3 regions of the Kineococcus terrestris genome follow, and region 1 is predicted to be linked to each of the others. Evidence: riboswitches for the same ligand, from Rfam matches in the RefSeq annotation. Region 1 holds a riboswitch; each other region holds the start of a gene.
What was found. Region 1 has a riboswitch for S-adenosylmethionine ahead of AB8M62_RS09980 (ABC transporter substrate-binding protein). Riboswitches for the same ligand answer to the same signal wherever they lie in the genome.
Positions count from the first base shown of each region.

Region 2: linked by a shared signal. The riboswitch ahead of AB8M62_RS02800 (sulfite exporter TauE/SafE family protein) and the one ahead of AB8M62_RS09980 (ABC transporter substrate-binding protein) in region 1 are both predicted to bind S-adenosylmethionine.
Region 3: linked by a shared signal. The riboswitch ahead of AB8M62_RS15300 (acyl-CoA dehydrogenase family protein) and the one ahead of AB8M62_RS09980 (ABC transporter substrate-binding protein) in region 1 are both predicted to bind S-adenosylmethionine.

Region 1 is NZ_JBEUEI010000013.1:84,305-90,727, reverse strand. Features, by position in the region: gene AB8M62_RS10010 (MSMEG_0565 family glycosyltransferase) at 1-39, shown strand, start outside; gene AB8M62_RS10005 (AMP-binding protein) at 36-1,457, shown strand; gene AB8M62_RS10000 (PH domain-containing protein) at 1,491-1,949, opposite strand; gene AB8M62_RS09995 (nucleotidyltransferase family protein) at 2,029-2,856, opposite strand; gene AB8M62_RS09990 (DUF6584 family protein) at 2,970-3,494, shown strand; SAM riboswitch class IV at 3,656-3,766, shown strand; gene AB8M62_RS09985 (putative leader peptide) at 3,726-3,878, shown strand; gene AB8M62_RS09980 (ABC transporter substrate-binding protein) at 3,958-5,592, shown strand; gene AB8M62_RS09975 (ABC transporter permease) at 5,573-6,423, shown strand, end outside.
Region 2 is NZ_JBEUEI010000003.1:27,074-33,496, reverse strand. Features, by position in the region: tRNA gene AB8M62_RS02820 (tRNA-Arg) at 31-103, shown strand; gene AB8M62_RS02815 (Gmad2 immunoglobulin-like domain-containing protein) at 235-1,143, shown strand; gene AB8M62_RS02810 (GGDEF domain-containing protein) at 1,164-2,111, opposite strand; gene fdxA (ferredoxin) at 2,193-2,510, opposite strand; gene AB8M62_RS02800 (sulfite exporter TauE/SafE family protein) at 2,507-3,412, opposite strand; SAM riboswitch class IV at 3,445-3,559, opposite strand; gene AB8M62_RS02795 (nitrite/sulfite reductase) at 3,864-5,585, shown strand; gene AB8M62_RS02790 (phosphoadenylyl-sulfate reductase) at 5,582-6,316, shown strand; gene cysD (sulfate adenylyltransferase subunit CysD) at 6,385-6,423, shown strand, end outside.
Region 3 is NZ_JBEUEI010000027.1:28,283-34,705, forward strand. Features, by position in the region: gene mshB (N-acetyl-1-D-myo-inositol-2-amino-2-deoxy-alpha-D-glucopyranoside deacetylase) at 1-253, shown strand, start outside; gene AB8M62_RS15295 (AAA family ATPase) at 558-2,456, shown strand; SAM riboswitch class IV at 2,519-2,629, shown strand; gene AB8M62_RS15300 (acyl-CoA dehydrogenase family protein) at 2,690-3,997, shown strand; gene AB8M62_RS15305 (NADPH-dependent F420 reductase) at 4,071-4,751, opposite strand; gene AB8M62_RS15310 (GNAT family N-acetyltransferase) at 4,807-5,877, opposite strand; gene fdxA (ferredoxin) at 5,973-6,299, shown strand; gene dapC (succinyldiaminopimelate transaminase) at 6,296-6,423, shown strand, end outside.

The DNA of each region.
Region 1 (6,423 bases):
CTGTACCGCTCGCTGGCCGCGGCGGAGCCGGTGCGGTGAGCAGCCCGAGCATCAGCAGGGCGCTCACGTGGCTGGCGCAGCGCTCGCCCGGTGCGGTGGCCGTGCGGTGCGAGGGGCGGGTCCTCACGCGCGAGGAGCTGGACCGGCGCACCAACGCCCTGGCGCGCCGCTGGATCGAGGAGGGGGTGCGCCCCGACGACGTCGTCACCGTGGCACTGCCGAACGGGGTGGACGCGGTGCTGGCCCACGTGGCCGCCTGGAAGGCGGGCGCGACCCCGCAACCGCTCTCCCCCCGCCTGCCCGAGCAGGAGCGTGAAGCCGTCCTGGCCCTCACCCGGCCCGCCCTGGTGGTGGACGCCGCGCTGGGCGACCTCACGGCGCTGACCGTCGGCGTGGACGACGGCGAGCTGCCCGACCTGGCGGCCTCCTCGTGGAAGGCGCCGACCTCCAGCGGCAGCACGGGCCGCCCGAAGGTGGTCCGGGCCGCGGCGCCGGCGCGCGTCGACCCGACAGCGCCGGTGGCCCCCTTCGTCCCGCTGCGGGCGGTGCAGCTCGTGGCCGGCCCGCTCTCGCACGCCGCGCCGTTCACCTACGCGATGCGCGGGCTGATGACGGGCCACGAACTGGTGGTCGTGCCGCGCTTCGACGCCGGGCGGTGGCTGGAACTGGTGGCCGCCGCGCGCGTCACCTGGGGGCTGCTCGTGCCGGCGACGATGCTGCGCGTCTGGCGGCACCCGGCGCGAGCGGCCGCGGACGTCTCCAGCCTGGAGTCGGTGCTGCACCTGGGCGCCCGCTGCGCGCCGTGGCTCAAGCGCGCCTGGATCGGCTGGCTCGGCGCCGAGCGGGTCCACGAGGTCTACGCCAGCACCGAGTCGCAGGGGCTGACGTTCATCGACGGCGCGGACTGGCTGCGCCACCCCGGGTCCGTGGGCCGGCCCCTGCCCGGCTCGCGCTTCCGCGTGGTGCGGCCGGACCTGACCGACTGCCGCCCCGGCGAGGTCGGCGAGGTCCTGATGCGCCGCGACGTGCCCACCTACACCTACCTCGGTGCCGAACCGCCGCTGCGCGACGGCTGGCACGCCTCCGGGGACTCCGGGTGGCTGGACGCCGACGGCTACCTGCACGTGGGCGACCGGATCGACGACGTCGTCGTCAGCGGCGGGGAGGTGGTCGTGCCCGCCGACGTCGAGGCGGTGCTGGAGGAGCACCCCCGGGTCCGCTCGGCCGTCGTGGTCGGCGTCGCCGACGAGGAGCTGGGGCAGCGGGTCCGCGCCGTCGTGGACGGTTCGGGGGTGGACGAGCAGGAGCTGGACGCCTGGGTCGCTGCGCGGCTGCCCCCGCGGCAGCGACCGGCGTGCTGGCGGTTCGTCACCGGCCCCCTGCGCGACGACACCGGCAAGGTGCGGCGCGGGCTCTGGCGCGACGACGGAGTTCCCGGCCCAGCCCCGCGGGGGTGAGCTCCCCGCGGTTCCGCCGGCCGGGACCGGACGTCACGTGCGCTCGCCGGCCCCTCCCCCGCGGGCGGTCACCACCGCGCGCAGGCGCTCGGCGTCCACGGGTTCCACGCCGTACAGCGTCAGCGTGCGGCCCTCGCGGGTGCTCAGGGTGCTGAAGTCGTCCCACCGCCCCTGCACGCGCACCGCGGCGACATCGCTCCACGCGACCAGCCGGCCCCGCGGCACACCCCGGCGCACCCGCACCCCCTCGGGTTCGACGTACGTGCGGGGTGGCCAGCGCCGCACGGCCACGAGCGACAGCGGCGACAGCAGGACGAGCAGCGGCACCACCCGCTGCTGCCACACGTCGGCCACGACCAGCTGCACCAGCGCGAGCACCACCGCGGCCGCGGTCAGCGACGGCCACAGCCACGGCGGGCCCAGCCCCACCGCCGTCGCCGTGTACACCGGGCGCAGCCCGGCCCGGCGCAGCTTGTCGTCCTCGTGCGGCACCCGGCCCAGCCTGGCAGCGGGTCACCGCACCGGGACACCTCCGCACGGGTGAGGTCGCCGAGGTCCCCGGCCGCTGGGGTCAAGCGGGCGTGGACGAGCACGACCGCGCGGTCTCCTCGACCAGCTGCTGCGCCGCGTCCAGCGCCGCGCCCAGCGCGTCCGCCCCGCCGGCCGGCGCGAACACCGCGTCGGCCCGCTCGCGGAAACCCACCGGTGCGCTCGGCAGCCGCCCGGCCGCGGCGACCGCGCCCTTCTCGTTGACCACCCAGCGCCCGGCGTGCGCGTGCAGCGCGTGCGCGCACAGCAGCACCGCGCGGAACAGGCAGCCGGCCACGTACGCGCTGTCGCCGCGGGGCGCGGCCTTGCGCGCCCCGGCGAGCAGGAACTCCGCCTCCCACAGACCGTCCACCACCGCGTCCCGCAGGAGCGGCGGACAGGTGCGGGCGGCCCGCTGCAGCGCCGTCAGCTCACCGCCCGGGTCGGCCAGGACGACGGCGAGCGCCGCCTCCCCGGCGTAGGCGTGACCGGGCACGCCGAGCGGGTGCCCGGCCTGCACGTGCCAGGAGAGCTCGCCCCGCTGCGCCTGCTCCCAGCTGCGCCGCACCCGGTCGAGGTCGCGGTACAGCCAGTCGACGGCGGTGCCGTCGACCCTCAGCCACCCCCCGCCGTCCACCCACGGCCCCCACGCACCGGGGACGGTGACGTCGGCGCCGGGACCGGCGACCTCGCGGGCCAGGCGCCGCAGCGCGTCGACGTCCAGGGGCGGGCGGTAGTAGAGCCCCAGGTCGACGTCGGAGTCCGGGAAGTGCTCGCCGCGGGCGCGGCTGCCGCCGAGGGCGACCGCCTCCACGCCCGGCACCCGGACGAGGCGTCCGGCCAGGTCCCGCAGGTCCGCGTCGCTGAGCACCCGGACAGCGTGGCGGACCCCGCCCCGCCTGCCCAGGCGGTTTTCCGTCCGCGCGGTCGCCCCCTGCGGAAACCCGGCGGCGCGCGCGGCCCCGCGTGGGCGACCATCACCGGGTGCCGGTCGAGGAGACGCTGACGAGGGCCGCCGCCGACCTGGCCGCGGGGCGCACCGGGCTGGCCCGGCAGCGCCTGCGCGGCCTCGTCGGCTCGTTCCCCGACCGCCTCGACGTGCGCGAGCAGCTGGCCGGCGCCTACCGCCGCGAGGGCGACCTCGCCCAGGCCGGGCGCTGGTCCTACCTGGGCGAGCACCGCGACGAGCGCGAGGTGGCCGCGTTCGAGCGCACCTGCGGCGACCCCTTCGCGCGGATGCGGGCCCTGTGCTGGCGCACCGACGAGGACAGCGCGGGGCCGGGCGCGGCCGCGCGCCTGCGGGCGCTGCGCGAGGAGGCCGAGCGGATCGCCGGTGCGCCGGTGTCCTGGCGGGACCCGCGCGCGCCGGAACCGGTGCTCACGCCGGGTCAGCGGGCCGGCGAACTGCTCGCCGTGGCGCTCGTGCTGGCGGTGCTCGGACTGGCGGTCGTGGGCCTGGGCTGGCTGGTCGTCACCGGCGCCCGGACGGTGTGGGACTGGCTGACGTGACGGGAAGCCCGCCGCCGGCCCGGAGTTCCACCGGTGCGGAGTTCCGGGGTCCGCGACGGGCACCGGCGGCCGGCGACGGCGCCCGCACCACCCGGGCGGTTCCGGGGACCGCCGGTGGCGGAGGTTGACAGCACGTCGCGGGGGCTCGTAGTTTCGGACCAGGTCAAGAGTGGCAGCTGTGAGCCCTGGCTAGCTGTCCGGCAACCCTCCTCCCGTGGCGGGGTGCCCCAGGTGACGACCCGGTCGGGCGAGGTGCTCGGCAAGCGCGGAACCGAGGAGAACCAGGTGATCGACGAGCGCGGGCGGGGTTCTCGCACGGTGCTGCTCGTCGCGCGCCGGCACGTGGACCTCGTGCGCACCAGCAGCGCCACCTGTCGGGCCTGACGACTCCACTCCGCACCTCCCCCTCTCCCTCCCCCTCTCCCTCCCCCTCGGCACCCGCACCGACAGGAGTTCCGTCCGCATGCCCGCACGCCCCCGGAGAACCCTCACAGCCGGTCTCGCGGCCCTGCTGCTCACCGGCTGCGCCGGCTCGGCCGCCGCGCCGCGCCCCGCGCCCGACGCCCGACCCGTCCCCGGCGGGACGATCGTCTACGGCCACCAGCAGGAACCCGCGTGCGTCTTCGGCGGGTGGATCGAGCAGGCCTACCTGTCCACCCAGGTCCTGGACGCGCTGACCTCGCTCGACACCGACCGGCAGGTCGTGCCCTGGCTGGCCACGTCGTGGGAGACCTCCGCCGACGGCCTCACGTGGACGTTCCACCTGAAGGACGGGGTGCGGTTCACCGACGGCAGCGAGCTGACCGCCGCCGTCGTCGCCCACAACTTCGACCACTGGATGGACGGGGGCAACTCCACCGCCAAGGTGTGGCTCGACGGGTACTACGACCGCGCCACGGCCGTCGACGACCTCACCCTGCAGGTCCACCTGAGCAAGCCCTACCCGCGGCTGGCCGAGAACCTCGCCCAGGGGTACACCGGCATCCAGTCCCAGGAGGCCCTGGAGACCCGCACCGCGGAGCAGAACTGCGAGCAGCCCGTCGGCTCGGGAGCCTTCGTCGTCGACCACTGGGACCGCGGCGAGCAGATCGTGCTGCGGCGCAACGAGGACTACACCTCACCGCCGGCCAACGCGAGGCACACCGGCCCCGCGTACGTGGAGCGGGTCGTCTGGCGGTTCGTCGCCGACGCCACCACCCGGGTCGCGTCGCTGCGGGCGGGCGAGACCGACGCCGTCTACGACGTGCCGGCCATCGACTACGGCGGGCTCGAGGACGACGGCTACGAGATGTTCAGGTACATCACCGGCGGTCGCCCGCAGCAACTGGCGTTCAACACCCAGCAGGGCCCCTTCACCGACGAGCGCGTCCGCAAGGCGTTCGCCCACAGCCTCGACCGGCGGTCCCTGGTGGAGACCATCGGTCAGGGCGTCATCCCCTACGAGGGCAACGGAGCGGTCTCCCAGTCCACCCCCGGGTACAGCGAGGAGGCCGCCGAGGCGTACGACCTGGACCTCGAGCGGGCGGACCGCCTGCTCGACGAGGCCGGCTGGACCGGCCGCGACGTCGACGGCGTCCGCACGAAGGACGGGGAGCGCCTGGAGGTCGTGCTGCCCTACAACTCCGGCACCATCGTCAACGCCGACGGCGCCTCGATCCTCCAGGGCGTCCAGGAGCAGGCCAAGGCCACCGGGTTCGCCGTCGACCTGGTCACCGTCCCGCCCAGCGGGTTCTTCTCCGGCCTGTACACGCAGCCGGAGGAGCGCGACATCGCCGCCGGGTACTGGACCTCGGTGACCGCGGGGATCCTCTGGATCAACTGGCGGCCGATCAGCGAGGAGTGGCCGAACGGCAACAACGCCGCCTTCACCACCGACGAGTTCCTCGGCGACCTGATCGACCGGGCGAACCAGACCGCCGACGTGGAGGAGCAGAACGCCCTGTACCGCCAGGCGCAGGAGCACATCGCCGACCACGCCCTGTCCATCGGCCTCTACGACCGGCTCAGCACCCTCGCGGTGACACCGGCGCTGAAGGACGTGTGGCAGGAGAACGCCCAGGGAGGACCGGTGTTCTACGATGCCCACTTCGTCCGCTGACACCCGCCGCGACGCGGTGGACGTGAGGTTCTCGGCAGGACCCGCCGAGAACACCGCGCACCGGGCCGGCCGCTGGGGCGCAGCCGTGCTGCGGCGCCTCCTCGGCGCGGCGCTGGTGCTGTGGGGGGCCGCGACCGTGGCCTTCGCCGCCCAGGTAGCCCTCCCCGGCGACCGCGCCACGATCATCTTCAACATCCGCGCCGGGCAGCCGATCGAGCGGACGCCCGAGGAGCTGGCCGCCATCAACGCCCAGTACGGGTTCCAGCTGCCCGTCCTGCAGCAGTACCTGGACTACCTGTCCGGCCTGGTGCGCGGGGACCTGGGCAACTCGTACCAGCAGTTCCGCCCGGTCACCGCGATCATCGGCGAGCAGCTGGGCGCCACGCTGGTGCTGACGGCCTCGGCGATCGCGCTGGCCTGGCTGCTGACGGTGCTCTGGGTGACGGCGACCGCCGGCCGCGGCCGGCGCACCTCCGGGTTCGGCGCGGCGGTGGACACCGTCAGCGCCGGGTTGCCGCACTACTGGCTGGGTGTCGTCCTGCTGCTGGTGTTCGCCCTCGAGCTGCGCTGGGTCCCCGTCATCAGCGACGGCTCCGCGACGGGGCTGCTGCTGCCGGCGCTGACCCTGGCCGTCCCGCTGGCGGGTTTCATGGGCCAGGCCACCCGCACCGAGTTCGAGCGCTCCCTGGCCCAGCCGTTCGTCCTGACCGCACGGATGCGCGGCATGAGCGACCTGGGGGTCAGGGTGCGGCACGTGCTGCGCCACTCCGCGCTGCCGGCGGTGACCCTGTCGGGCTGGGCGCTGGGCGCCACCATCTCCGGGGCGGTCGT
Region 2 (6,423 bases), on a different contig from region 1:
GACTCGCCCCGGCCCGCCCGCGCGGGCCGCGCCTCCGTAGCTCAGGGGATAGAGCATCGGTTTCCTAAACCGTGTGTCGCAGGTTCGAATCCTGCCGGGGGCACCCTCCCGCACCGACCCTCCCGTCCCCGCGCCCGTCCGCCGCTCACCGCGCGCAGGCCGTCGCGGGCGAGGACGATGGGCCTCGCAGCGCTGCGGCGTCGCGGCGCTGCGGCGTCCGGGAGGAGCAGCGCCGTGACCGAGCAGGAGTCCACTCCCCGTCCCCCGCGCGCCGGCGCGGCGCTCGCGCTGGTCACCGCCCTGGTGACCGCGTGCGGCCCCGCTCCCGCCGGGGGTCCCGCCCCGGGCACCCCCGCGCCGTCGTCCTCGCCGTCGTCCCCGACGGCGACGGCGGACCCGTCCGCCCCGCCGGAGCTGGTGACGGTCCCCGCCTACTACGCCGGCCGCACCGGCCTGGTGGGCGGCCTGGAGGTGGCGCTGTACCGGGAGTTCGCGCGGGTGCCCCTGGACGGTGACCGGGTCAGGACCGCCCTGGGCGTGGCGCTGTCGCCGCCGCGCGACCCCGACTACTCGGTCCCGTGGCCGGAGGGCACGCGGCTGCTCGGCGTGGAGCGGCTGGAGGACCTCGTCACCGTCGACCTGTCCGCGGAGGCGGCCGCGCCACCGCCGGGCGCGGACGCGCCTCTCGCGCGGGCCGCGCTCCAGCAGGTCGTGCACACGGTGACGGCCGCGGACCCGTCGGTGGCGGGGGTGCAGCTGCTCGTCGACGGTTCGCGCGTGCCCGACCTGTGGGACCTCGGCGCCCACGCCGGGGAGGCGCTGGCGCGCGCGAGCGCCGCGGAGGTGCTGGGACCGGTGTGGGTGCTGCAGCCCGAGGAGGGCGCGCGGGTGACCTCGCCGGTGACGGTGTCCGGTCGGGCGACGGTGTTCGAGGGCACCGTCGGCTGGGACGTCGTGGACGCCGGCGGGCGGGTCGTGGCGCAGGGGTGGACGACGGCGTCGGAGGCCGGCCCGGGGCGGGGCGACTTCTCCGTCGCGGTCGACCTGCCGCCGGGCGAGCACACCGTGCGCGCGTTCAGCGAGTCCGCCCGCGACGGCTCGCGCGTCGCGGAGGACTCCAAGACGGTGACCGTCACCGGGTGAGGGCCGGCGCACGCCGCCGGTCAGCGGCGCGCGCGCTTCACCTCGTACATGCGCTCGTCGGCGCGCGAGAGCACCTCGTCGACGTCGTCGCCGGCCGCGGCGCGCACCCACCCCGCGCTCACCCCGACGCCGTGGGCGCGGGCCAGCGGGCCGGCCGCGGCGGCCCGCGCGGCGCGCGCGGCGGCGTCGGCGGGGTCGCACCCGGCGCCGCGCAGGAGGAGGACGAACTCATCGCCTCCGGTGCGGGCGACGACGTCGCCGTCGCGGACGGCGGAGCGCAGCCGGGCGGCGACCTCGACGAGGACGGCGTCGCCGACGGCGTGCCCGTGCTCGTCGTTGACCCGCTTGAACCCGTCGAGGTCGGCGCACACGACACCGCAGCCCTCCCCGGCGGGGTCGAGCGCCGCGGCGGCCTCCTGGAACAGGGCCCGCCGGTTCAGCAGCCCGGTCAGGGGGTCGGTGCTCGCCAGCTCGCGCAGCATCTCCTCGGCGCGGCGCTGCTCGGTGACGTCGACACCGACGCACGCGAGGCGGTCGGGCACGCCGTCCTCGTCGAGCAGGATCGTGTTGTGCCAGCGGATGCGGTGGTGGCCGCCGTCGCGGTCCAGCCACTCCCCCTCCGCGACGCTGGAGGACCCGTGCGCCACACCGAGGGCGACGCCCTGCCGGGCCAGCTCACGGTCCCCGGGCGCGATGACGAGGTCGAACATCTCCTCGCCCAGGACGTCCTCGGCCGCGTAGCCGGTCAGCTCCTCGCAGGCACGGTTGAACAGGGTGAAGCGGCCGTGGACGTCGAGGACGCAGACGAGGGCCGCGGTGCTGTCGAGGACCGCGCGGGACGTCTCGCGGTCCAGGGCGCTCGGCGCCGACGCGCGGGCGCGGCGGGTCGGGCCGGCGGCCGGCCGCCGCGGTGTCAGGCTCACCAGCGGCGCCCGCTCACCGCGCTCCGGCACGCTGGAGGTGTCCACGTCCCCCGATCGGTGCGCCCGGCACGCGCCTTGAGCCCGGGCGGTCACGGCGACCCGGACGGCGCAGCGCGGACGGGACCCTCAGGAGGGGGCGGGCAGGGCCGCGACGAGCGGGTGGTCGCCGGCCACCGGGCCGTGCGCCCCCGCCCCGCCGGGGGAACCCACCGCGTCGAAGAACTCGGCGTTGGCGGCGGTGAACGCCGACCACTGCTCGGGCACGTCGTCCTCGTAGTAGATGGCCTCGACGGGGCACACGGGCTCGCAGGCCCCGCAGTCCACGCACTCGTCGGGGTGGATGTACAGCGACCGCTCGCCCTCGTAGATGCAGTCGACGGGGCACTCCTCGATGCACGCCTTGTCCTTGACGTCCACGCACGGCTGGGCGATGACGTAGGTCACGCGGTGGTGCTCCTCTGCAGCTGGCGGGCGGGGGTGGTGCGGGAACGCCGGTGGCGGCGCACCGCGCTGGTCACGGCCAGGCCGCCGAGGACCAGCACCAGGGCGTACACGGCGAACCGCACGCCGTCCGGCGCGGCGACGGCGTCGGCGCGCAGCAGGGTGCGGGAGTTCGTGAGGACGATGACGGTGCCGACGGCGGCACCCAGCACCTGCGGGGGCGCGAACCGCACCAGCCAGGCGGCGATCGGCGCGGCGACCAGCCCGCCGGCCAGCAGCGCGAGGACCCACGACCAGGCGATCCCCTGCGAGCCCAGGCCGAGGAGGAAACCCGCGCTGGCCGCGACGGCCACGAGGAACTCGCTGGCGTCGACGGACCCGATCACCTTGCGCGGTTCCAGCCGGCCCGAGGCGAGCAGGGCGGGGGTCCCGACGGGGCCCCAGCCCCCGCCGCCGGTCGCGTCGACGAAACCCGCGAACAGCCCGAGCGGGGCGAGGAACCTGCGCCGCAGCGGGCGGTGCAGGGACCGCGCGTCCAGGGTGGTGACCGAGAACCGCACGAGGATGTAGACGCCCAACCCCAGCAGCAGCACGCTGACGAAGGGGGCGGCGACGTCCCCGGGCAGCGACGACAGCAGCGTGGCGCCGACGAAAGCGCCTGCGGCGCCGGGGATCCCGACCCGCCGGACCACGCGCCAGTCCACGTTCCCGAACCGGTGGTGCGCGGCGCCGGAGGCCAGCGTGGTGCCGATCTCGGCCAGGTGCACGGTGGCCGACGCCAGCGCCGGGCTGGTGCCGACGAGGAGCAGGAGAGTCGTCGAGGTGACGCCGTAGGCCATGCCGAGCGAGCCGTCGACCAGCTGGGCCAGCAGGCCGACGACAGCGAGGAGCACGAGTCTGCGCACGAGGGTTTCCCGTTCGTCCCGGTGGACCCGCAGGTCCGCGCTTGCCGGGCACCGTGCGGCGACCGGCCAGGTCCTCACCCGGAGCACCCCGCCGCGGAGGAGGGTTGCCGACCAGCGAGCCGGGGCTTGACGCTGGCACTCGTGACCTGCCGACCACGCTAGGGCGCCGGACGCGGACCGTCAACACCCGGCGCCGGCCGGAACTCCCCGCGGACCGCGCCGGGAACCCGCCGGAGGACCCGCGGAACTCCCCGACGGGCTTGACGGGGGTTCCGCGTGCCCTACGGTGGGGACGTGGTCCAGCCGCTGACCGTGCGCCTCGTCTCGCGCCGGTACGTCGACCTCATGCGCGTGCACAGCAACTACGCCTGCCGCCGCACCACCTCCCCCACCCCTCCCCGTCACCGCTAGGGGCGCTCCTCACGGAGGGCCCGCACCCCCGTGAGGACCGATGACACCCGACCCCTCGCTCGCGACGCCCGGCGCACCCGCCGCGGCGCCGGCCCGTCCCGCGCGCACCCGCAGCAACGGCCAGTGGGCCGTGGACGGTCGTGCACCGCTCAACCACAACGAGGAGGTCAAGGCCGCCGGCCCGGGCCTCGACGTCCGCGAGCGGATCGAGCGCGTGTACGCCCGGGAGGGTTTCTCCTCCATCGACCCCGACGACCTCAACGGCCGGTTCCGCTGGTGGGGCCTGTACACCCAGCGCCGGCCCGGGATCGACGGCGGGCGCACCGCGCAGCTGTCGAACGAGGAGCTGTCCGACGAGTTCTTCATGCTGCGCGTCCGCGTCGACGGCGGGGCGCTGACGACGGAGCAGCTGCGGGTCGTCGGGGACCTGTCCACCCGGTTCGGCCGCGACTCCGCCGACATCACCGACCGGCAGAACGTGCAGCTGCACTGGGTGCGCGTCGAGGACGTGCCGCAGGTGTGGCGCGAGCTGGAGGCCGTGGGGCTGCGCACCACCGAGGCGTGCGGGGACACCCCGCGCGTCGTGCTCGGCAGCCCGGTCGCGGGGATCGCCCGCGACGAGGTCCTGGACCCGACGCCGGTCGTCGAGGAGATCGTGGGCCGGTTCGTCGGCGACCCGGAGCTGGCGAACCTGCCGCGCAAGTTCAAGACCGCCGTCACCGGCCACCCCAGCCAGGACGTCGTCCACGAGATCAACGACGTGTCGTTCGTCGGCGTCGTCCACCCCGAGCTCGGGCCGGGTTTCGACGTGTGGGTCGGCGGCGGGCTCTCGACCAGCGCCCACCTCGCCCAGCGCCTGGGCGCGTTCGTCACCGCGGACGAGGCGCCCGAGGTGTGGCACGGGGTCGTGCGGGTGTTCCGCGACTACGGCTACCGCCGCCTGCGGAACAAGGCCCGCCTGAAGTACCTGGTGGCCGACTGGGGCGCCGCGCGGTTCCGCGAGGTGCTGGAGACGGAGTACCTGGGCCGGCGCCTGACCGACGGTCCGGCACCGCCGCCGCCGCGCGGGCCGGGCGACCACGTCGGCGTGCACGAGCAGAAGGACGGCCGCCGCTACGTGGGCCTGGCCCCCACCGTCGGGCGGGTCAGCGGGACGGTGCTGAGGGCCATCGCGGACGCGGCCGAGGCCGCCGGGTCGGGGCGCGTCCGCCTGACCCCCCACCAGAAGGTCGTCGTCCTGGACGTCGAGCCGGACCGCGTCGACGCGCTGCTGGCCGCGGCGCGGGAGCTGGGGCTGACCGCCGCCCCGTCGCCGTTCCGGCGCAGCACCATCGCCTGCACGGGCATCGAGTTCTGCAAGCTGGCGATCGTCGAGACGAAGGCCACGGCGGCGCAGGCGGTCGCCGAGCTGGAGCGGCGGCTCGCGGGCATCGAGCTCGACACGCCGATCACGCTGCACGTCAACGGGTGCCCGAACTCCTGCGCCCGGATCCAGACCGCCGACATCGGCCTGAAGGGGCAGCTGGTCACCGGGGACGACGGCGTGCAGGTGCCCGGGTTCCAGGTCCACCTGGGCGGCGGGCTGGCCTCCGCCGACCGCACCGAACCCGGGCTGGGCCGCACCGTGCGGGGGCTGAAGGTGAGCGCCACCGGTCTGGCCGACTACGTCGAGCGCGTCGTGCGCCGCTACCTGGACACCCGCGCCGACCGCGAGACGTTCGCGGCCTGGGCGCACCGCAGCGACGAGGAGGCCCTGCGATGAGCACCCCCACGAGCACCCCCCCGGGGACGACCCCCGCCACCCGCTCCGCCGAGGAGCTGCGGGCCGTCGCGGCCGCGGCCGCCGACCGGCTCGCCGGGGCGGGCGCGGACGAGGTCGCGGCCTGGGCGGCGGCGGAGTTCCGCGGCCGGCTGGCCGTCGCGTGCAGCATGGCCGACGCGGTCCTGCCGCACCTGGTGGCCGGGCACGCCCCCGGGGTGGACGTGCTGTTCCTGGACACCGGGTACCACTTCGCCGAGACCCGCGGCACCCGCGACGCGGTCGCGGCGACGATGGACGTGCGGGTGGTGGACGTCCTGCCGCGGCTGAGCGTCGCCGCCCAGGACGAGGAGTTCGGCGCCCGCCTGCACGAGCGCGACCCCTCGGCCTGCTGCCGGATGCGCAAGGTCGAACCCCTGGCGGCGGCGCTGGCCGGGTACGAGGCCTGGGTCACCGGGGTGCGCCGGGACGAGGCGCCCACCCGCGCCGGGACACCGCTGGTGCAGTTCGACGAGCGGCACGGGCTGGTGAAGCTGAACCCGCTGGCCGCCTGGAGCGCCGACGACGTGCAGCGCTACGCCGACGAGCACGGCGTGCTCGTCAACCCGCTGCTGTCGCAGGGGTACCCCTCGATCGGGTGCGCGCCCTGCACGCGCCCCGTCGCGGTCGGCGCGGACCCGCGCTCGGGCCGGTGGGCCGGCAGCGCCAAGACCGAGTGCGGGATCCACCTGTGAGCGCCGCCGCCGTGCACCCCGCACCCCGTCCCGCGCCCGGGTCCCGTCCGGTCACCCGCCCCGGCGCCGTGGACGACCTGCGCGCGCTGGAGGCCGAGGCCGTCCAC
Region 3 (6,423 bases), on a different contig from region 1:
CGTGCCCGACGAGGAGGTGACCACGGCCGTGGAGGGCGCCGAGCACGTGGCCGCCAAGCTGGCTGCGCTGCGCGCGCACGCCTCGCAGGTGACGGTCGAGCTGGAGGGCCGCGAGCCGGTGATGCGCCTGTCCAACCGGGTGCCGCAGCCGGTCCTGCCCGTGGAGCACTTCCGGCTCGTGCACGGCGTGGCGGGCGGCCCGTTCGACGACGCCGGCCGCGAGACCGACCTGTTCGCGGGTGTCGCCGTCTGAGCCGCTGACCCGGTGCGTGCGGTGCCCGCCCCGTGCCCGCCGCTGCCCGCCCGGTGCCCGCCCGGTGGCGCGGACGGGCCCGACTGCTCCGGACGGGTGAACCCGGTCCTCCGAACCGGTCACGGACGGTGGCCGACCCGCAGCGCGGCGGGTTGGCTGGCTGCGCGGCCCGGTGCTCCGACCGGGCGGAGGAGAGGAGCAGCCGGTGGCGCCGAAGACCGGACCCGCACGCGGTGGACCGCCCGGACCGGGGGGACGGGACGGGGGTGCGCGGCGCGGGCGCGACGCCGGCGACGTCGGGCGGGTGCGCGAGGCCCACCGCCGCCGCCGCACCACGCTGGCGCTGCTGGGCGTCCTCGCGCTCGTCCTCGTCGTCGACGTGCGCCTGGCGCTGGGCCTGCCGCTCGTCCCGGCGCTGCCGGCCGTGGACCCGCTCTACGTCATGGCGGGGCTCTTCTTCGCCCTGCTCATCGTGCTGCTGCTGGGACAGACGCTCGTCGCCGGGCGCTCCCCGCACGTGCTGTACCGGCCCGAGCAGATCGACGTGACCCTGGACGACGTCAAGGGCCTGGGCCCGGTCAAGGAGGACGTCGAGCGCAGCCTCGACCTGTTCCTCGGCGCGCGCAGCTTCCGCCGCGACATGGGCGGCCGCCCCCGCCGCGGCCTGCTGTTCGAGGGCCCGCCCGGCACCGGCAAGACGCACATGGCCAAGGCGATGGCCCGCGAGGCGGGCGTGCCGTTCCTCTTCGTCTCCGCGACCAGCTTCCAGTCCATGTGGTACGGCGCGACGGCCCGCAAGGTCCGCTCCTACTTCAAGGCCGTGCGCCGCGCGGCCCGCGCCGAGGGCGCCGCCGTCGCCTTCATCGAGGAGATCGACGCCATCGCCGGCGCGCGCGGCGGCATGTCGTCCGCGACCCCCCTCCAGACCGCTCCCGCGAGCGCCGGGGTGCTCTCCTGCGGCGGCCTGAGCGGGCTGGAGCGCCTGGTGGCCGGCGCGGGGGGCGCGCCCGCGCCGGTGCGCGTGGAGCGCCTGGCCAGCAGCGAGGGCGCCAGCGGCGTCGTCAACGAGCTGCTCGTGCAGATGCAGTCCTTCGACGAGCCGACGGCCGGGGAGCGGGTGCGCGGCGCGCTGGTCGACCTGGCCAACCGCTTCCTGCCCGAGGGGCGCCGGCTGCGCCGCCCGCGCACCGAGCCCGCCGAGGTCCTCGTCGTGGCCGCGACCAACCGCGCCGACGCCCTCGACCCCGCGCTGCTGCGTCCCGGCCGCTTCGACCGCCGCCTGGTGTTCGGCCTGCCCGACAAGGCGGCCCGGCGCGAGCTGGTGGACCACTTCCTGGCCCGCAAGGCCCACGAGCCGGCCCTGGACGAGTCCGAGCGCCGCGACGCGCTGGCCGGTGTCACCTCCGGCTACAGCCCCGTGATGATCGAGAACCTGCTCGACGAGGCCCTCGTCAACGCCGTGCGCCGCGGCGGCGACGGCATGTCCTGGGCGGACCTGGAGCACGCGCGCCTGGTCACCGAGGTGGGCCTGGGCCAGCCCGTCGGGTACACCGCGCACGAGGCGCGGCTCATCGCCACCCACGAGGCCGGGCACGCCGTCGTCGCGCACCTCGTGGCCCCGCACCGGCGCCTGGACGTGCTGACGATCGTCAAGCGCGCCAGCGCCCTCGGCCTGCTCGCCCACGGCGACGTCGAGGACGTCTACACCCGCTCGCGCTCGGAGCTGGCCGGGCTGATCCGCATCGCCTTCGGCGGGCAGGTGGCCGAGGAGCTGTTCTTCGGCGACGTGTCCACCGGCCCCTCCGGCGACCTGCAGGCCGCCACGACGACGGCCGCGCAGATGGTCGGCGCCGCCGGGATGGCCGGCACGCTGGTCTCCTTCGCCGCGGTGCAGAACGGCGCCTTCGCCGACGGCAACCTCGTCTCCCGGGTCCTGGGCGACGCCGAGGGCCGGCGCCTGGTCGAGGGCCTGCTGGCCGAGCAGAAGGAGGCCGTGCGCGAGCTGCTGGGCCGCCACCGCCACCTGGTGGCCGCCCTGCGCGACGCGCTGCTGGAGCGCCACGAGCTCATCGGCCACGAGATCACCGACGTGCTGGCGGCCGCCGCGCGCGAGCACGGGGCCGGCGGGCCGGGTGAGCCCGACCGGGTCCTGGACCTGCGTGACGGGGCGGTCCTGCCCAGCGGCCCGCGCCCGCCGGCCTGACCCGCCGCCGCAGGCGCACCGGCGCTCGACAGCGCCGGTGCGCTCGTGGCACGCTCCGCGCAGGTCATGAGCGCCAGCGTCAAGCCCCGGCTCGCTGGCCGGCAACCCTCCACGTCGTGGGGTGCCCCGGGTGATGACCTGACCTGGTGCTGACGCACGGGTAAGGACGAGCGTTCGCACGTGCGCCTCCCGGGCCGACGCACCTCAGCGTCCACGACCGTGAGGAGCGACGGGTGAGCACCGCCACCGACGACCAGACCGTTGAGCGCGCGAGCGCCGGGACGAGCCCCGCGCAGCGGCTCACCGCCGTGCGGGAGCGGCTGCGGCCCCTGCTGGAGCGGATCGCCGAGGGCACCGTGCAGCGCGAGCGGGGGCACGTCCTGCCGCGCGAGCAGGTGCGCGAGCTGCTGGCGGCCGGCTTCGGCCGCCTGCGGGTGCCCGTCGAGGAGGGCGGGGAGGGCCTGGACGTGCGCGGGCTGGCCGAGGTGCTGGTCGACGTGGCCGCCGCCGACCCGAACCTGCCGCAGGTCTTCCGCGGGCACCTGGCTTGGGTCGAGCACCTGCTGTCCCTGCCGGCGGGGGAGTACCGCACCCGCTGGATCGGGCGCGTCGTGGCCGGCGAGCTGGTCGGCAACGCCTGGAGCGAGACGGGCGACGCCACGACCGGGAAGCAGCAGACGGTGGTGACCCGGCGCGAGGGGCGCTGGGTCGTCGACGGCCGCAAGTACTACACGACCGGCACGATCTTCGCCGACTGGACGGACGCGACCGCGCGACGCGTCGACGCGGACGGGAGCGAGGAGGTCGTCACCGTCCTCGTGCGCACCGACCAGCCGGGCGTGCGGGTCAGCGACGACTGGGACGGCTTCGGCCAGCAGCTGACCGGCACCGGCACCCTCGTGCTGACCGGCGCGGTCGTCGAGGACGAGGACGTCGCCCCCTTCACCGACCGCTTCCGCTACCAGACGGCGCTGTACCAGCTGGTGCTGCTCGCCGTCCTGGCCGGCGTCGCCGAGGCCGTCGAGCGCGACACCGGCGCGCAGGTGCGCTCGCGCACCCGCAGCTACACGCACGGCCTGGCGCCGCTGGTGCGCCACGACGCGCAGGTCCTCGCCGTCGCCGGGGAGGTCTCGGCCACGGCCTTCACCGCGCGCGCCCTCGTGCGCTCGGCCGCCGAGGCCGTGCAGGCGGCCGCCGACACCGCCCACGAGCGCGGCTCGGCCGCCGACCGCGCCGCCAACGTGGAGGCCGAGGTGCGCACGGCGCAGGCGCAGGTCGTCCTGTCCGAGAGCGTGCCGCGCGCCGCGACCCTGCTGTTCAACACGCTGGGCGCCTCCGCGACCAGCCGGGCGCGGGCCCTGGACCGGCACTGGCGCAACGCCCGCACCGTCGCCTCGCACAACCCGGTCATCTACAAGCAGCGCATCGTGGGCGACTGGTCGGTCAACGGCACCGAGCCGCCGTTCGTCTGGGACGTCGGCACGCACGCCTCCGTGGACGCGGCGGCCGTGCGGGCCGCCGGGGGCGCCTCCCGCGGCTGAGGCCGGGCCGCGACGAGCGGCGCCCCCACCGCGGGAGCGGCGGGGGCGCTGCTCGTCGTGCGGGTGACCGGGGTCAGCGCACCGAGCGGTCGGCGCGCTCCAGCAGCGCCAGCAGGTCCTCGCCGGTGGTGCGGCGCGGCCGCTCGGGGTCGCCGTCCTCCGTGTACGCGCCGGCGTAGGCGGGCTGGTCGCGCTGGAAGCGCCAGCTGTCGGCCAGGGAACCGGTGTCGAGCACGTCGTAGCCCAGGGAGTCCAGGAAGGCGGCGACGACCCGCTCGGCGTCCTCGTCGTCCCCGGCGGTCAGCAGCGTCGTGCGCTCCGGCGAGCCCGCCGGGCGCTGCAGGACGCCGAGGTTGGCGGCGAAGATGTTGTTGAAGGCCTTGACGACGCGGGCGCCGGGGAAGTGGCGCTGCACGAGCTCGCTGGTCGTCAGCTCGTGGCTGTCCAGCTCGGCGGTGTCGCCGTCGCGCTCCGGGTAGTAGTTGCAGGTGTCGACGACGACCTTGCCGGCCAGCAGGTCCGGCGGCAGGTCCCGCACGCGGCCCAGGGGGATGGTCAGCACCACCAGGTCGCGCGCCGCCGCGGCCTCCTCGACGGTGCCGGCGCGCGCCCGCGGGCCCAGCCGCCCGACGAGGTCCGCCAGCGACGCCGGGCCGCGCGAGTTCGCCACGACGACGTCGTGGCCGGCGTCGACCGCCAGTCGCGCGACGGTGCTGCCGATGTTGCCGCTGCCGATGATCCCGATCTCGCTCACGGCTCGTGCAAGGCGCCGCGGCGGCCCGGTGTTCCCGCGGCGCGCCGCCGCGGTCTCAGCGCTGCGGGCGCACCCGGTAGTGGTACGCGTGGTGCACCCCGAACCCGGCCCCCTCGTACAGGGCGCGGGCGCCGCCGTTCGCGGCGGCCACCTGCAGGAACGCGGAGACGGCGCCGTGGGCGCGCCCGACGCCGGCCACCTCGGCCAGCAGCCGGCGGGCCAGCCCGCGCCGCCGGTGGGACGGCGCCACCTCCACGGCCGACACGCCCAGCCAGCCCGCGCCGAGGGACCCGCGCGCCACGGCCACGACGGCGCCGTCCTCGACGACCCGCGCGAACACCTGCGCGTCGGCGGACACGAGCACCCGCAGCCCCGCCGGCGGCACCGCCGGTCCGCCGCGGTAGTGGTACCCGGCCAGCCAGGCCGCGTCCGGCTCGCCGGTGGACACGACCGCGCAGCCGGCCGGCAGCGGCACCTCGCCCGGGCCGGGCAGGTCGTCCACGGCGGCGGTCAGCACCAGCGTCGGGGTGTCCACCGCCCACCCGCGCGCGGCCAGCTCCCGCGCCACCTCCGGGGCGTCCGGCCCGTCCGGCGCCGTGCCCGCGGCGTGCGGGACGGCCACCCGGGCCGGCAGGCCGCGCCGGGCGTAGAAGTCCTCCACCGCGGCGACCGCCGCGGGCAGCGGGACGCCGGGCGAGCCGAGCGCCAGCGCCGAGTTCGCCCGCCCGGTGAAACCGCCGGCGGCCCGCAGCCGCCAGCCGCCGAGGCGCTCGACCTCGTGCGGGCGCCAGTGCGCGGCCGCCACGAGCTCCAGCTCCTCCACGCCGACGGCCGCGTGCGGCGGCCGGCGCCGGCGGGGGGCGCGCGGCGCCGGCGGCGGGGGCACGGCCTTGCCGGCCAGCAGGTCCGCGCGCCGGACGACGACCTCGCCGCGGCGGGTGCGCACCACCAGGCGCTCGGCGTCGGCGGCCAGCAGCTCGCCCAGCGCGTCGGCGGCCGAGCCGTCGCCGGTGCGGTGGCGCAGCACCACCCGCGCGCCCGGCACCAGCTCGTGCGGGCGCAGGACGTGCCGCGCCCGCAGCCCGCCGCCCGGCTCGCCGCCCGCCCCGCCGACCCCGCCGCTCACCCGTGCGACCCCCTCCACCTGCCGCCCGCGCGGCCGTCGGGGATACTAGGCGGCGGTCGTGCCCGGTCTTCAGGGCCGGAGGAGGAGGGACGCTCGTGACCTACGTCATCGCCCAGCCGTGCGTGGACGTCAAGGACAAGGCGTGCATCGAGGAGTGCCCCGTCGACTGCATCTACGAGGGCAAGCGGTCGCTGTACATCCACCCCGACGAGTGCGTGGACTGCGGGGCCTGCGAGCCCGTGTGCCCCGTCGAGGCCATCTACTACGAGGACGACGTGCCCGAGCAGTGGTCGGCGTTCACCGCCGCCAACGTCGAGTTCTTCGACGCGATCGGCTCCCCGGGCGGGGCCGCCAAGCTCGGGGAGATCGACGCCGACCACTCGCTCGTGAAGTCCTTGCCGCCGCAGGGCGGGGAGAGCTGAGCGCGCGAGCGGCGGCGCTGCCGGACTTCCCCTGGGACTCGCTGGCCGGGGCCGCCGCGCGCGCCCGCGCCCACCCGGGCGGTATCGTCGACCTGTCGGTCGGCACGCCGGTGGACGCCACGCC